DNA from 4 places in the Priestia sp. YIM B13552 genome. Region 4 is predicted to be linked to each of the others. Evidence: riboswitches for the same ligand, from Rfam matches in the RefSeq annotation. Region 4 holds a riboswitch; each other region holds the start of a gene.
The links. A riboswitch is a leader RNA that binds a small molecule or an ion and turns the genes downstream of it on or off. The one in region 4 is predicted to bind S-adenosylmethionine.
Positions count from the first base shown of each region.

Region 1: linked by a shared signal. The riboswitch ahead of ACFX40_RS15130 (Na+/H+ antiporter NhaC family protein) and the one ahead of mtnK (S-methyl-5-thioribose kinase) in region 4 are both predicted to bind S-adenosylmethionine.
Region 2: linked by a shared signal. The riboswitch ahead of ACFX40_RS01795 (trans-sulfuration enzyme family protein) and the one ahead of mtnK (S-methyl-5-thioribose kinase) in region 4 are both predicted to bind S-adenosylmethionine.
Region 3: linked by a shared signal. The riboswitch ahead of metK (methionine adenosyltransferase) and the one ahead of mtnK (S-methyl-5-thioribose kinase) in region 4 are both predicted to bind S-adenosylmethionine.

Region 1 is NZ_JBHZOU010000003.1:591,399-595,690, reverse strand. It holds gene ACFX40_RS15140 (ABC transporter ATP-binding protein) at 1-504, shown strand, start outside; gene ACFX40_RS15135 (ABC transporter permease) at 497-1,264, shown strand; SAM riboswitch class I at 1,366-1,472, shown strand; gene ACFX40_RS15130 (Na+/H+ antiporter NhaC family protein) at 1,558-2,868, shown strand; gene ACFX40_RS15125 (hypothetical protein) at 2,908-3,036, opposite strand; gene ACFX40_RS15120 (LacI family DNA-binding transcriptional regulator) at 3,161-4,120, shown strand; gene ACFX40_RS15115 (transcriptional regulator SplA domain-containing protein) at 4,206-4,292, shown strand, end outside.
Region 2 is NZ_JBHZOU010000001.1:355,899-360,190, reverse strand. It holds gene ACFX40_RS01805 (spore coat protein) at 1-633, shown strand, start outside; gene ACFX40_RS01800 (hypothetical protein) at 703-1,365, shown strand; SAM riboswitch class I at 1,533-1,650, shown strand; gene ACFX40_RS01795 (trans-sulfuration enzyme family protein) at 1,722-2,867, shown strand; gene ACFX40_RS01790 (trans-sulfuration enzyme family protein) at 2,851-4,032, shown strand; gene ACFX40_RS01785 (hypothetical protein) at 4,070-4,292, opposite strand, start outside.
Region 3 is NZ_JBHZOU010000002.1:1,142,081-1,146,372, reverse strand. It holds gene ACFX40_RS11920 (alpha/beta hydrolase family protein) at 1-567, shown strand, start outside; gene ACFX40_RS11915 (DUF2584 domain-containing protein) at 622-864, shown strand; gene pckA (phosphoenolpyruvate carboxykinase (ATP)) at 899-2,488, opposite strand; SAM riboswitch class I at 2,863-2,980, shown strand; gene metK (methionine adenosyltransferase) at 3,113-4,292, shown strand, end outside.
Region 4 is NZ_JBHZOU010000001.1:518,469-522,760, reverse strand. It holds gene mtnA (S-methyl-5-thioribose-1-phosphate isomerase) at 1-916, opposite strand, end outside; gene mtnK (S-methyl-5-thioribose kinase) at 952-2,124, opposite strand; SAM riboswitch class I at 2,260-2,410, opposite strand; gene ACFX40_RS02635 (carbon-nitrogen family hydrolase) at 2,502-3,284, opposite strand; gene ACFX40_RS02630 (pyridoxal phosphate-dependent aminotransferase) at 3,397-4,292, shown strand, end outside.

The DNA of each region.
Region 1 (4,292 bases), on a different contig from region 4:
GGGATGAGACAGCGTTTAGGAGTAGCTCAAGCTATTTTACATAAGCCTGCATTGCTTTTACTAGACGAGCCAACCAATGGTCTAGATCCAGCGGGAATGAGAGAATTTCGTACATATTTACAAACGCTTTGCAGGGAAGAAGGAATTTCAATTTTAATCGCGAGCCACTTATTAAAAGAAGTAGAAGCATTATGTGATCGCGTTGGCATTATTCAAGACGGTGAGTTAAAAGCCGTTCAAGATTTATCTCCAAATCGTCAAGATCAAGGAATGTACGTAGAATTTGAAGTGTCTGATGCGCAAAAAGCAGCGGATCTTTTATCACAACAATTTGAAGTAACGATGAGATCACATAGTATCGACGTGGCGATTGTAAAAGAGCAAATTCCAGCTGTGAATAAAAAATTAGTGGACAGCGATATTTTAGTCTACCAAATTACCCCTGTGTATGAGACGCTTGAAGATTCGTTTATGTCCGTTACGGAAGGAGAGCACCATGCTTAAGCTAATTCAAAATGAACACATGAAATGGTTTCACAAAAGAAGTACAAAAATCACGTTTATTACAATCGGCATTTTAACTCTTTGTATGGCTCTGTTAATGAAGAAAGTAGCAAACAGTGCAGGAACAGAAGACAATATTTTGAACTTCCTGTCATTTAGTTCAGGTATGCTGATTCTCGTTCAATTTTTCGCGCTTGCTGTTGGAGGGTCAATGGTTGCAAAAGAGTTTGAAGCAGGTACCATTAAGCTTCTCTTAATTCGCCCTGCTAGACGTTCAACGATTTTAGCATCCAAGTACCTAACTCTCATTTTAATTAGCTTATATTATTTACTGAGCTATTTGCTTTTTTCATTTGTATGGGGAGCATTGTTCTTTGGCTTTACCAGTCTAGAAGGAGATGCACAGCTGCTTAAAAACATTACGCTTACGTATGACAGTGCGTATATGGAAACGTTTATGATGATGACGTTTGCATTCATGCTGTCGTCTTTATTTAGAAACAGCGCGCTTGCTTCCAGTCTAGCTATTGTCGTAAGTATCGGCGCGAAAGCTGTAACAGGACTGGTATCAGAGCTAGGTTTATGGTGGGGGAAATTTTTATTATTTGCCAACACGAACTTTGTGCAGTATATGGACGGAATGAAGCCGTTGTTTGACGGCATGACGATTCCATTTTCCATTTTCATCTTAGTTGCCCATTTTGTCTTCTTTATGGGCGTAGCTTGGGCAGCGTTTTTAAAACGAGACGTAGCTAATTGATGTGAGAATTTTCGCACTATATATTTTTCTAAAATAGCATTTGACAATTAAATAAAAAGAGATTACAGTAGTGAAAGACTATTTTTAAAACAACTATAAACTTCTTATCAAGAGAGACGGAGGGACTGGCCCTATGATGTCTCGGCAACTGGCTGTACGCAGTGCGGTGCCAAATCCAGCAGACGATGTTTCGTTTGGAAGATGAGAAGGGTAATCTTATGATACAAATAAGAGACCTCTTCTTATCAATAAGAAGAGGTCTTTTTTTATTACGTAAACAAGAGGTGTTAAGAATGGAACAACAAAAAGGAAACGGCTGGGCGCTGTTACCGCTGGGCGTCTTTTTAGTCCTGTTTGTCGGATCAGGAATTATAACGGGAGATTTTTATAAGCTTCCTGTATTAGTAGCCATTATTATTGCAGCCATTGTGGCCCTGGCTATGAATCGTAAAGATTCACTTAATGTAAAAGTGGAGCGTTTTGCTAAAGGAGCAGGGCATCCTGATATCATTATTATGGTGCTTATTTTTATTTTAGCAGGTGCTTTTTCTCAAGTTGCTAAAGGCATGGGAGCTGTTGATTCAACGGTAAACTTAGCTCTGTCTGTGCTTCCGCAAAGCTTAGTGGTAGTCGGAATCTTTGTTATTGGCGCATTCATTTCAATTTCGATGGGAACGTCAATGGGAACAATCGCTGCGCTAGGGCCTATCGCTGTAGGAATCAGTGAGCAAGCGCATGTATCCATTACATTAGCAATTGCTGCCGTTGTTGGTGGTGCAATGTTTGGAGATAATTTATCCGTAATCTCTGATACGACCATTGCAGCAGTTCGTACGCAAAAAACAAATATGTCAGATAAATTAAAAGTAAACTTTTTTATTGTCCTTCCTGCAGCGATTGTTACGGTAATTTTATTGCTTGTAATGACGCTAGGCAATACGTCATCAGTAGAAATTAAAGATTTTAGCTGGTTTAAAATCTTGCCTTATGTCGGCGTACTGGTTGCTGCCATATTTGGTGCAAACGTATTAAGTATTTTAACTGGAGGAATTGTGCTAGCCGGCGTGATTGGATTAGCTGACGGAAGCTACACGCTTTCTTCTCTTGCTAAAACTGTGACAGAAGGTATTGGCGGAATGTCAGAGTTAATTATTTTATCTCTGCTAATCGGCGGAATGGTTGAGCTTATTCGCTATAACGGCGGTATTCAGTTCTTATTGAATTTATTAACACGACGCATTCAAACAAAAAAAGGCGGCGAATTCAGCATCGCTGGACTAGTAAGTTTAACTAATTTAGCGACGGCTAATAACACGATTTCAATTATTACAGCAGGTCCGTTAGCAAAAGAAATCTCTGATAAATATTCAATTGATAATCGTAAATCAGCCAGTCTGCTTGACTTGTTTTCATGCAGCGTTCAAGGGCTTATCCCTTACGGCGCACAAATGCTTCTCGCAGCAGGATTTGCTAAAGTTTCACCGATTGAGATTATTCCATTTACATTCTACCCAATGTTAACAGCGGTTTGCGGGGTCATTGCAATTGTAATTGGATTTCCTCGTTTAAATAAAAAGTCAAAGTCATCTAAAGAAGCTGCGTAATATCAAACCCTTAAAAAGAATGTTCTTTTTAAGGGTTTTTTACTGTTTAAAAAAATCAGTCGGCTTTTCATCATCTAACTCCTTCCAAAGCGTCTCGTTCTGTTTAAGTGCATAAGCCGCTCCTCCAATTTCAATCCCGCATAATAAAATGAATAATAAAATACCCATGAAATGACCTCCTTACGTAAATGAATAAAAACACGATGGTAACGGGTTTAGCTTCTTGCTGTTTCACTTTATAATGAGAATAAAGTATGAAACGCGTTTCAGCGCAAGAGAAAAAGGTGAAAACATGACAAATATCCGAGATATCGCAAAAAAAGCTGGTGTATCTGTTTCGACTGTATCCCGGGTGCTAAATCATCATCCGTATGTAAAAGAAGAAAAACGCCGGCTGGTAGAGCAGGTTATTCACGAACTTAATTATGAACAAAACATTAATGCCGTTCACTTATCAAAAGGGAAAACAAATATGATTGCCGTCGTCTTGCCTTTTATTAATCATCCGTATTTTAGTCTGCTTTTAGAAGGAGTGGCATCTCAAGCGTTAGAAAAGCAGTATCAGCTTGTTATTTGTCAAACGAACTATGATGTAAAAAAAGAAGAAGAAGCGCTTCATATGCTGAAAACAAAGCAAGTTGATGGAGTGATTATTTGTTCTAGAGCAAGCAGCTGGAGCACGATTGAATATTATCAGCAGTACGGACCGATAGCCGTGTGCGAAAACGTACAGAATCGTTCTATTCGCTCCGTATACGTTGATCATTATGCAGCTTTTAAACAGGCGCTTATGTATTTAAAAGAAAAAGGATATACGGATATTGGCTACTGTATTGGAAGAATGACGGGTACGAATAGTCAACAGCGGCAACAAGCATACAAAGAATATGTAGAAAGAATAAATCAGCCTTATCATCCGGAATGGGTTTTTCAAGGCTGTTTGAACGTGACAGATGGTGAAAAAGTGGTGGAAAAATTAGTGCAGATGAAAAATCGGCCTCAGGCGCTTTTAGTAACAAACGATCAAGTAGCTATCGGAATAAAAGCTCAGTGCGAACAAGCGGGTATTTCAGTTCCTGGTGAGTTAGCTATCATTGGTTTTGATAATCATCCGCTTTCTTCTTATTTACAAATAACAACGATCGAACTTCCTCTTAAGGAAATGGGAGAAACGCTTTTTACATTAGTGGGAAGCAAGGCTCCTCAGAAAATTGAGCTCCCTTTTCGGTTTATTGAGCGTAAAAGCGTATGAATTTTTGATGGTGCCATGAGGTGTTTTTACCGGATAAAATGAGCAAAAGCGGACATCATACGAGTAAAGAAAGAAGAAAAGGATGATGATCGTGGAGAAAAAAGAATATCAAGTGGGAGATCAAGTATTTGTTATTTACCGAAATCCTCATACGGCAAACGTTGCGAATATT
Region 2 (4,292 bases), 160 kb from region 4:
GACGGTGTCATCTATATTAATACTGAACACGTTAAGAGTGTGAGTGAATATCAAAACAACAATGGAGATCAAGCTAGTCAATCTGCAAATGAACTCGTAGTGAGCCAAGAACCAGAATATATGAAATCCAAAAGCTTTAACGATCTTTTTGCCCACCTTTCTCATAAATGGGTATCAATCAATAATGGAGGACCTGAAGCTGTAGAGGGCGTGTTAGTACAAAGCCGAAATGGTACATTTACACTTGTGCAGAATAATCAAGTATTACGCTTACAGCCAAGACACGTTAAAACCATTTGTGTAGGAGCAAAAGGGGCTTTTAAGCAAAACGATAACAATCAAAATAATGAAGAAACAGAAGAAAATGGAGAGACTGAAGCTGCAAAGTCTACAGAAGAGCGTACAGGAAGCCGTACGGGAGAACGTACAGGAAGCCGCACAGGCGGACGTACGGGAAGCCGGACAGGTGGGCGTACAGGACGCCGCACGGGTGGACGCACAGACGATCGTTCTCGAGGACGCCGCACGGGAGGACGCACAGGTGATCGCTCGGGAAGACGCCGTACGGGTTCACGCTCTTCAACACCGGCTGAGAAAGTTATTAAAACGAAAAATTATCGTTGGAAAGCATGATGAAATGGAACATAAAAGGTGCTTATAAAGCACCTTTTCTATCATATGGGAAAAAGGAGGAGAATGAGAATGAGTATGAATCATTATATCAATAAAATTGTGGAGTTAGATATTTCAGGTAAAACGACATTTGTTGGCAGGCTTATTGATCTTGGATTAGATATTATGGTTTTGTATAATGGACATGATTATTTGTATATTCCTCTTTTACACATGCATGGTTTGCGGGAAGTATCTGAAGAAGACTATACGGTTTTACGTGAAATAGAAGAGAATTTAATAGAAGAAAGTCAGCGGATTTCTTATCGTAATATTTTACAGCAGGCAAAAGGGAAATTTATTGAAATTTATGTAACAGGAGGGAAATCATTGCATGGCTATATCACAAGCGTGCTGAATGATTATCTTGTGTTTTATTCTCCAGTGTATAAAAATGTCTTTGTTTCTCTGCATCATTTGAAATGGCTCACTCCTTACAGCAATGAGTTAACCCCTTATTCTTTAAGCGACAAAGAGCTCCCAGTAAGGCCCGCCTCTGCACCTTTTGTCAGAAACTTTGAAGAGCAGCTTAAAAAATATGAAAATCAACTGGTCGTATTAGATTTAGGGGATCAATCAGAAAAAATTGGCGTACTTAAAGAAGTTTCTAATAATATTGTTGAACTAATTACGGCAAATGGAGAAAGTATGTATTGGAAGTTAGCTCACGTAAAATCTGTACACTTGCCTTAGAAAAAGAGACCTCGCTTTCGTCTCTTTTTTTTATGTGCTTATCAGGACAGGTATATTGAATAAACAAATGAGATGATTTAAATTTTTTAGAAAATTATGTTGACAATAAAGAAAATCTTTATTAAAGTTATTAACAACAAACGTTAACCACCAACAATTATATAGAACTCTTATCAAGAGTGGCGGAGGGACTGGCCCTGCGATGCCCGGCAACCATCAAATGAAACATTCATTTGAACGGTGCTAATTCCTGTGGAACATCAGTATTGTTCTAACAGATGAGAGAAATCGTGTATAAACGAACACTCTTCCATCTGTGAAGAGTGTTTTTTATTTTGAGTTAAGGAGAGAAATAGATGAAAATTGAAACTTTATTAGTTCGTTCAGGAGTAGGTCGTGATCCTTCAACAGGTTCTATTACAACACCCATTTACCAAGCATCAACATTTGCTCATCCTGCTTTAGGGCAAAGTACAGGATTTGACTATGCACGTACGGCAAACCCTACTCGTACAGCATTGGAAGAAGCAATTGCTGCTTTGGAAAAAGGAGAAGTAGGAGTAGCATTCGCTTCAGGAATGGCGGGTGTAATGGCAGTTTTAGCACTATTTAAAAACGGAGATCATTTAATTGTATCAGAGGATTTATACGGAGGAACGTACCGAGTACTAAATGAAATTTTTTCAGAGCAAGGAATTACTGTTTCGTACGTCAACACAGCCCATCTCGAGCAAGTAAAAGATGCGCTTCGTCCCAACACAAAAGCTTTATTTATTGAAACACCTACGAATCCAATGATGCACGTGACTGATTTGCCAGAAGCAATTTCGTTAGCTAAACAGCATGATTTGCTTACTATCGTTGACAATACCTTCATGTCCCCTTATTATCAGCGTCCTTTAGAGCTTGGAGCAGATATTGTGATACATAGTGCAAGCAAATACATTGGGGGTCATAATGATGTAGTTGCTGGTCTTGTAGTGGCTCGATGTAGTAGCTTAGGAGAGAAAATTCGTTTTTATCAAAATGCAGCTGGGGCAATCTTAGGTCCACAGGATAGCTGGCTGTTATTACGCGGTGTTAAAACGCTAGCCCTTCGTATGGAAAAGCATAATGAAAACGCACTGAAAATTGCAAATTGGCTTACTGCTCATGATCTCGTGGAAAAAGTGTATTACCCTGGTCTTGAAACACATCCAGGCTATGAAATCATGAAGAAACAAGCAACTGGATTTGGAGGCATGATTTCTTTTGCTGTCTCACACCCTGACATCGTGTCAGTACTTTTAGAAAATGTCAAAGTTATTACATTTGCAGAAAGCTTAGGAGGCGTGGAAAGTTTAATGACATTCCCAGCTCGTCAAACACATGCTGATATTCCGGAAGAAATTCGAAATCGTGTCGGAGTAACAAACTGTTTACTGCGATTATCAGTTGGAATTGAGCACGCAGATGATTTAATTAAAGATTTGAAGGAGGCATTTGATGCATACCAACAATAATAAACATAGATTTGGTACGAACTTAATCCATGCAAATACAGGAATTGACGGTCATTTTGGAGCGGTTAACGTACCTATTTATCAGGTATCTACATTTAACCAAGAAGATGAGACGAACAACGGCCGCTATGACTATTCTCGTTCAGGAAATCCAACTCGTGAGGCTTTAGAAAACACCATTGCTCAGCTAGAAAATGGATACGCTGGTTTTGCTTTTTCATCAGGTATGGCTGCTATCTCATCGGTGTTATCTATTTTTGAATCGGGGGATGAAATTTTAGTTTCACATGATACGTACGGCGGGACATATCGTGTATTAACACGATTATTTTCAAAGTTTGGTATCAAAACAACTTTTGTTGATACAACGAAGGTTGAGAAAGTTGAAGAAGCTATCACAAAGGATACGAAGGCTATTTATATCGAAAGCCCTTCAAATCCATTTTTACAGGTAACGGATATTAAAGCAGTAGCAAGTTTGGCGAAGGAGCGCAATCTCCTTACAATTGTGGATAACACGTTTTTAACACCTTATCTACAGCAGCCGATTGACCTTGGTGTAAACATTGTGATTCATAGTGCTACAAAATATATCAGCGGTCACAGTGACGTCATTGGCGGTTTAGTTGTAGTAAGCGATGAAAAGCTAGCAGAAGAAGTAAAGTTTGTACAAAATGCTTTTGGTGCTATCTTGGGACCGCAGGATTGTTTTTTACTGCTTCGAGGAATTAAGACATTAAAAGTTCGTTTAGATCAGCAGTTAAAAACAGCGCTGCAGTTTGCAAAGTGGCTTGAAGAACAATCTCTAGTAAGCCATGTATATTATCCAGGCTTAAAAAGTCATCCAGACCACAAACTGATTTCAGAACAAGCAAATGGATACGGAGCTATGATTTCTTTCCAAGTACAGGATGAAAAGGTAGCACGACATATTTTACAAGGAGTAAAATTGGCTTCAATTGGCGTTAGTCTAGGTGCAGTTGAATCCATTTTAACGCATCCTGCAACAATGTCTCATGCAAGTATCCCAAAAGAAGTGCGTGAAGAAAAAGGAATTACTGATTCACTTCTTCGTCTTTCAGTAGGGTTAGAGGAATTCGAAGATTTAAAGCAAGACTTTAAGGCGGTTTTTCAAAGCTTAGAAGAAAAAGCGTTAATTAAATAAAGAAAAGGACTTCCATCAAGGAAGTCCTTTTTTATCGTTATATACAGCTATCTAAAAGGTTTGTGTATAGGGACGCAAGCGCAACTTTTTCATCAGAGGAAAGACTGCTGTTTAGAATTCTTTTTATGCCAAGGTGATATTTTACATACGGTGTTTGCCGGACGCGTGGATGAGTCATTTCATCTTTTAAATCTTTCATAATGGCTTCGTGAAGCTGATCTTCACTTGTCATGGCTTGTTTAGAAGCGAACGAACGGTTC
Region 3 (4,292 bases), on a different contig from region 4:
CAAGGTTTTATTGTGATGGCTCCGTTCTATAGGGGAAATCAAGGAGGCGAAGGAAACGAAGATTTTGCAGGAGATGATCGTTACGATGCTTTTGCTGCTTACGATTTACTGAAACAGCTCCCTAGCGTCTACCATGACCGCATTCATATTTTTGGGTTTTCAAGAGGGGGAGTGATGGCTTTACTCACAGCCATTGAAAAAAACGACAGCCGCTCTCTTGTGTTATGGGGAGGCGTCACGGATATGGTGCTGACATATGAAGAAAGAGAAGATTTAAGAAGAATGATGAAGCGGGTGATTGGAGGAACTCCTTCTAAATATCCTGAAAGATACGAATGGAGGACACCTTTGCACCGTGCTCATCTCGTCGAGCCGCCGGTCTTGCTTATTCATGGTTTAGAAGATAAAAACGTATCGATTGATCATTCCTATCAGCTCGAATCTAAACTAAAGAAGTCCAATAAAAAAGTTACCAGCTGGTATTTCGAAAACTTTCCACATGCTTTTCCACCAAAAGAAAACCGAGAAACGGTGAAGAAGTTAACGAAGTGGATGAAAGCGCAATAAAAGATATGCTACGATAGAGAAAACAAGTAGAATAACAGTGAGGAGTGAGAAAAAATGGGGATGCCGCTAGAATTAAATACAATGATTGTGACAAAAGGCAACGAAAAGCGTGTAACGGATAACATTTTTCAAATTGAGAAAAAAGGATATCGCTTGTATCCGTTAGATATTCCATTAAACATTCACAAAACGAAAACTGGAGAATGTATTGGAACTGCTATTGTGCGTAAGGTAGAAATGGAACAGGAAAAAACCATTGTCACATATGAACTGACAAAATTACATTCGACTAATTAAAAAACCGATCGTCTCTAAGACGATCGGTTTTTTATTAGACCCTAGGTCCGCCTAATGTTGAAATGTCAGATGCTACATCATTAAAACGCTTGAAATTAGCTTTGAATTTAGCAGCAAGCTCAGTTGCTTTTTGATTATAAGCTGTTGCATCGTTCCATGCTTTAGAAGGCTGAAGCACTTCATCAGGAACTCCCGGAACATGAGTTGGAATCGATAAACCAAAAATAGCGTCTGTTACTGTTTCGGTATTAGCTAGTTCTCCTTCAAGGGCTGCTTGAACCATAGCTCGAGTGTAACTTAACTTCATTCGTTCTCCCACGCCGTATTCACCGCCGGTCCATCCAGTATTTACAAGGTAGACATTTACATTATGTTCATCGATTTTCTTTCCTAGCATTTCTGCATAAGTTGTTGGAGCAAGAGGTAAGAAAGGCTCACCAAAGCATGTAGAGAAAGTAGCCTGTGGCGATGTTACGCCGCGCTCTGTTCCAGCTAACTTACTAGTGTATCCGCTCAGAAAATGGTACATCGCTTGTTCTTTTGTAAGCTTGCTGATTGGAGGCAAGACGCCGAAAGCATCGGCAGTTAAAAAGACAATAGCTGTAGGGTGCCCAGCAACGCTTGGTAATACTGTATTATCAATAGAGTCAATTGAATAAGCGGCACGAGTATTCTCTGTTAAACTATTATCATTGTAATCTGCTACTTTCGTATTTTGATTTAACACTACATTTTCCAGTACGGCGCCGAAGCGAATTGCATTGAAAATTTGGGGTTCTTTTTCTTCGGAAAGCTGAATGCACTTCGCGTAGCATCCTCCTTCAATATTAAATACACCAGAGCTTGACCAACCGTGCTCGTCATCTCCGATTAAACGACGGTTTGCATCAGCAGAAAGCGTTGTTTTACCCGTTCCAGATAAACCAAAGAATAATGCAACGTCACCTTCTTCTCCTACGTTAGCAGAACAGTGCATGGATAGAATATTGTTTTGAGGAAGCAAGAAGTTCATCACTGAGAAAATAGATTTTTTCATTTCACCAGCGTATTCAGTTCCTCCAATTAGCACAATACGTCGCTCTAACGAAAGAATAATGAAGGTTTCAGAGTTCGTCCCGTCTGTTTCAGGATCAGCTTTGAACGTTGGAGCTGCTACAATTGTAAACGGCTTCACATCATCATTTGTTTTTTGTTCGGCTGAAGGGCGAATGAATAACTGCTGAGCGAATAGGTTGTGCCATGCAAATTCATTAACTACTTGAATTGGTAACTGATACTTTTTATCAGCTCCAGCATATCCATTAAAAACAAAAAGTTCATCCTGCTTCTTTAAGTGAGTTAAGACTTTTTTGTATAGCGCATCGAATCGCTGAGCAGAAATTGGCTGATTGACAGGTCCCCATTCAACCGTTTTTGAAGACACAGCATCGCTTACAATAAATTTATCTAAAGGAGAGCGACCTGTATATTTTCCGGTTTCGACTGACACAGCACCTGTAGAAGTCAGCGTTCCTTCGCGTCGAGCTAGAATTTTTTCAACAAGTTGTGGAACAGATAATTGGTGTTTTGTTGTTTTTAATTGAAGCAAACCATTTAATTCGATAGACATATCAACAGTACTCATGTGCACTACCTTCCTTTTTTAGCTATTATTTATTCATTAATGTTTGAAATTTATAATTAGTATAACACATTTATTTAATTATTCTATACTATTTAACTAAAAATGTTTGTGTATTATAAAAAAATGTACGTTATACCTATTTTAGACACATGTATATGTGCTAGGAGCGAAAAAAGTGAAGCTGTTTTAAGTGAAAGCCTCATTTTGATCTGTCTTATTAACCAAACTTAGTGATAATTCTTAATAAGATGTACTATTTCGTAATTTGAGTATGTTACATTAAAACAGATTCAAACATAAAGAGATGATTTCCATTTGAATGTTGTTGACAGTGAAGCGCTTTTTCATGTATTATATGTCCTTGAACGGATACTCTCTTATCCCGAGCTGGTGGAGGGACAGGCCCTATGAAACCCAGCAACCATCGTCATTTTTTTGTGTAGACGATAAGGTGCTAACCTGATGCAAGGGCACAACCTTGATCGATAAGAGTGAAAGGCTTATGTAGAATTTGATACCTTTCCTCGATACAAGGAAAGGTTTTTTTATATTTTTTAACGTGTAATGAAAATAAGGGAATGAGTACCGTATCACAATGTATCGTATTTATAAGGAGGAAAACTGATGTCAACACAACGTCGTCTGTTCACGTCAGAATCTGTTACAGAGGGACATCCCGATAAAATTTGTGACCAAATTTCTGACTCAATTCTTGATGCTATCCTAGCAAAGGATCCAAATGCTCGTGTTGCTTGTGAAACAAGCGTAACAACTGGTTTAGTTTTAGTAAGTGGTGAAATTACAACTTCTACTTACGTGGATATTCCTAAAACAGTTCGTGAAACAATTAAAGGAATTGGCTATACTCGTGCAAAATACGGTTTTGATGCTGAAACTTGTGCAGTATTAACATCTATCGACGAGCAGTCAGCTGATATCGCTGCTGGTGTAGACCAAGCGTTAGAAGCACGTGAAGGTCAAATGTCAGATGAAGAAATCGAAGCAATCGGAGCTGGAGACCAAGGGTTAATGTTTGGTTATGCATGTAACGAAACAAAAGAATTAATGCCTCTTCCAATTTCATTAGCTCATAAACTTGCTCGCCGTCTAACAGAAGTACGTAAAGAAGAAATTCTTCCTTACCTTCGCCCGGATGGTAAAACACAAGTAACAGTTGAATATGATGAAAACAACAAACCTGTTCGCATCGATACAATTGTTATTTCAACTCAGCATCACCCAGAAGTAACGTTAGAGCAAATTCAACGTAACTTAAAAGAATATGTTATTAATCCAGTTGTTCCAAACGAGTTAATTGATGAAAATACAAAGTATTTCATTAACCCAACAGGACGTTTCGTAATCGGCGGTCCTCAAGGAGATGCTGGTTTAACTGGTCGTAAAATTATCGTTGATACTTACGGCGGATATGCTCGTCACGGCGGCGGTGCATTCTCTGGTAAGGACGCAACAAAAGTAGACCGTTCAGCAGCTTATGCAGCTCGTTATGTTGCGAAAAACATTGTAGCAGCTGATCTTGCTGATAAATGTGAAGTACAACTAGCATATGCAATTGGTGTTGCACAACCAGTATCTATTTCAATTGATACATTCGGTACAGGAAAAGTTTCTGAAGAAGTACTAGTAGACGTAGTACGCAAAAACTTTGACCTACGTCCAGCAGGCATCATTAAAATGCTTGATTTACGTCGCCCAATTTATAAGCAAACAGCAGCTTACGGCCACTTTGGTCGTACGGATGTGGAGCTTCCTTGGGAGTTCACAGACAAAGCGGAAGCATTAA
Region 4 (4,292 bases):
CAATTTGCGTATCCCCAATGTGTGTTACTTCTTTAGGTGAACGTTCTTCAATAGGAATGCTGCTGCCGTCTTGAATAGATAAATCAAATGTGGACTGCGGCGCTGCTACGTAAAATGGAATACCGAATGCTTTCGCTAAAAGAGCAAGTCCATATGTTCCAATTTTGTTAGCCGTATCGCCATTTGCTGCAATGCGGTCAGCACCTACAATAATCCCATTAATTCCTTTTGTTTTAATGGTATGAGCGGCCATATTATCCGTAATCAGCGTAACGTCCACTCCCGACTGCTGAAGTTCCCATGCTGTTAAGCGAGAACCTTGAAGAACGGGTCTTGTTTCACAGGCAAATACTTCAAGCGGAATATCGCGCTGCTTAGACAAGTGAAAAGGTGCTAAGGCTGTTCCATAATAAGCTGTAGCAATTGAACCAGCATTACATATTGTCATGATTTTATCTTTCTTTTTAAATAAAGAAAGAGCATAATCTCCAATTCGGTAGCACGTTTCTTCATCTTCTACTTGAATTTGAATAGCTTCATGAACAACTTTTGTTTTAGCTTCATTAACGGACGAAGCGGATTCAGCGCTTTTCGCTACGCGCTCCAATGCCCAAAATAAATTGACGGCAGTAGGGCGTGAACTAGCTAAATACTGTTGATCAAGAGCTAGCTTTTTGTTAAATTCCTTGACTGAATCTGTGTCATAGCTAAGCGCAGAAAGAGCAAGACCAAAAGCCGCCGTAATGCCAATTGCAGGGGCTCCGCGTACTTTCAAGGTAGTGATAGCATCCCATACGTCTTTAATGGTTTGCAGCTTAATATATTCAACTTTGCCAGGAAGCTGCTGCTGATCTAATAAAGTAATATATGATTCATTCCATTCCACTGAGCGCGGAAGTGATAGTGTATTTGTCATGCTGATACCGATCCTTTCATTGTGTACATTATTCGTTATCGAAGTAAATGTTCAAATTCATTTGGTGAAACGTCTTGTTGGTGCAGAAGCAAATAGCGTCCAATTTTTAACGCAGTACGTTTAGCGTTAATTTTTCTTTCCTCTAAAGAAATTTCGTCTAAGTCCGCCACGTGAGCTAAGCCAATCGTACGTCGAATGATTTCACATCCTGCATATCCAACAGCATCTTGCCACGTTTGCGTTAAAATTTCATGTAATAAGCGCTCATCTTTAGCGAAAGGTTCAGTGCTTTCAGAATGCCAAAGCGCAGTAAAGGTATCTTTGAATACGTTCCATGTGTTCGTAATGTGTGCAAATAACGGTTCGCGATTTGTTTCTCGAGAAAGAGCATTTAAAAATAAGTTCGCAACAAATTGCCCTAAATCGAATCCAAACGGACCGTAAAAAGCAAACTCTGGATCAATCACTTTCGTTTCTTGACTGCTAGCAAAGATGCTGCCTGTATGTAAATCACCGTGGATTAGCGTTTGCGCATTTGTTAAAAATTTATATTTTAATTTTGCTGCTTGTAGCTTTACATCACTATCATTCCACAATTCTTCTACATCAGGACGCAGCGCTTTTTCAAATTCATTTGTATCAATATCAAAAAAAGGATCTGTAAAAACTAAATCTTCCGTAATATTGCATAAGTCGGGGTTGCTGTACTTAACAACTTCTTCTTTTTTATCCTGAGGCTTTAAGGCGAAATCAGACGTTTTGAACGCAATATGTCCTAAAAAAGAACCGATATGCTGTGAGAGCAGAGGATAACTTTCACCTTGAATAAGTCCGGCACGAGAAATCGTTAAATGAGACAGATCTTCCATGACCGTAACAGCAAGCGTTTCATCGTGGTAATAAACAGCGGGAACAAGTTCTGGCGTAAATGCACCGAATTGCTTGAGCGCATTGCTTTCAATTGTGGCACGGTTCAAGGATAGAGGCCAGCTTTCGCCTACAACTTTTGCATAGGGAAGTGCTTGTTTGACGATAATGGATTTATTCGTTTGATCATTTATGATGTGAAAGACGAGATTTAAGTTACCGTCACCAATTTCACGGGCAGTCAGTGCTTCTGTAGCATCAAAAAGACCTAGCTTTTTCACAAGTTTGATTGCTGAAATTTCTGTTAAAGGCTGATACTTCTCTGTTTTTGTTGTTGACATCGGAATCCCTCCATAGTTTATTAAACTGATTTGTTTACTAAGTTAATAGGTTTAAGAATATATGGAGGCTTTTATAATTTTAGAAAATATAAAAGCCTCTTTCGTTGGAAAGAGGCTTGATTGTAGTGTTCAAACCTCTTATCTGCCAGAAAAAATTACTTTCTGTTGGAATTAGCACCGTGCCTTTGTAAAACATGTTTTACGGGTGTGATCCATCTTAGGATGGAATGACGGTCGGTTGCTGGGCTTCACAGGGCCAAATCCCTCAGCCAACTCTTGATAAGAGTACGATTACTTATTCAATTTTGATTTGTTTGAATATTTTATGATATCTGGTGAAAATCGTATCATGCAAAAAAACGGCTGTCAATACATAATTAATAAAATTCTGTACGGCGATCTGTAAAGACAGGAATTTGTTTACGAATTTCTTTTACAAGTTCCAGGTTAACGTCAGCACTTAAAAGTTCTTCGCTATCGCCAGCTTCAGCGATTATTTCTCCCCACGGATCGATGACTAAGGAATGTCCGGCAAATGTGTTATTAGGATCTTGGCCTACACGATTACACGCGATTACATAGCATTGATTTTCGATTGCACGGCTAATGAGCAGGGCTTTCCAGTGGGCAAGTCTTGGAGCCGGCCACTGAGCGACAACAAACAAGACTTCTGCTCCGCTGCTAGTATGAACCCGTATCCATTCTGGAAAACGAATATCGTAACAAATAACTCCTGCGCACAGTGACTGTTCAAGTGTAAAAAGATTTTTTGCTGTTCCTGCTTCTAAATACAGGTGTTCATCCATTAATTTAAATAAGTGCAGTTTACTGTATTGTGATACTTCACGACCTTTTCGGTCAAAAATATACATCGTATTCGTGACACCTTGCTCTGTTTTTTTCGCAATCGAACCTGCCACAATATTTACTTCGTTTGTTTTAGCAAACTGAGAGATTAATTGCTTGGCTTGCTGCCCTTCATCATCTGCAATTTCGTCTAGCCGAGTCAAATCATAAGCTGTATCCCATAGCTCAGGAAGCACAAGGATATCAGGGTTTTCTTTCAGGGCTTCCGTCATTTTTTGTTCGATATATTTTCGGTTTTTAGTTGGGTTTCCAAACGCAATATCAAGCTGCAAACACGTAATTTTTACACTCACTTTATCATCCGTCCTTTTTTTAGTAGTTGAAAAAAATGACTTTACAAGTTGAGTATTACAATATATTATTTGTGACTAGAATTTCAAGAATTTTTTGAGAAGGTGTGCGATGATGAAACAATTTGAGCAATCGGAACTATTAAAAAGTTTACCAAAACAATTTTTTGCATCACTTGTAGGCAAGGTAGGAAAAGTAATGGCCCAAGGGCACGACGTTATTAACTTAGGGCAGGGAAATCCCGATCAGCCTACTCCTTCACATATTGTAGAAACACTGCAAAAAGCAAGTGCTAATCCTATGCATCATAAATATTCTCCATTTCGGGGGCACCAGTTTTTAAAAGAGGCCGTTGCGACTTTTTATAAACGAGAATATGGCGTTGATGTGGATCCTGAAAAAGAAGTAGCTATTTTGTTTGGCGGGAAAGGTGGACTTGTAGAAATCCCGCAGTGCTTATTAAACCCTGGAGATACGGTGCTGGTTCCCGATCCTGGATATCCTGATTACTGGTCTGGAGTAGAGCTTGCAAAGGCAAAGATGGAAGTGATGCCGCTCACGGCTGAAAATCATTTTCTACCCGTATACGAAGAGATAAGTGAACGTGCTAAAGAACAGGCAAAGCTCATGTTTTTAAACTATCCGAATAATCCTACTGGTGCAGTGGCAACGGCAGAATTTTTTGAAGACACCGTGGCGTTTGCTGCCAAGCACGATATTTGTGTGGTACACGACTTTGCCTACGGAGCAATTGGATTTGATGGCAAAAAGCCAATCAGTTTTTTACAGACTCCTGGTGCAAAAAAGACGGGAATTGAAATTTATACTCTTTCTAAAACGTATAACATGGCGGGATGGCGAGTTGGATTTGCTGTAGGAAATGAAAGTGTTGTAGAAGCTATTAATCTTCTTCAAGATCATATGTATGTCAGTCTCTTTGGGGCGGTTCAAGAGGCAGCAGCCGCAGCTCTGTTAGAATCTCAACAATGTGTGAATGATTTAGTTAAGCG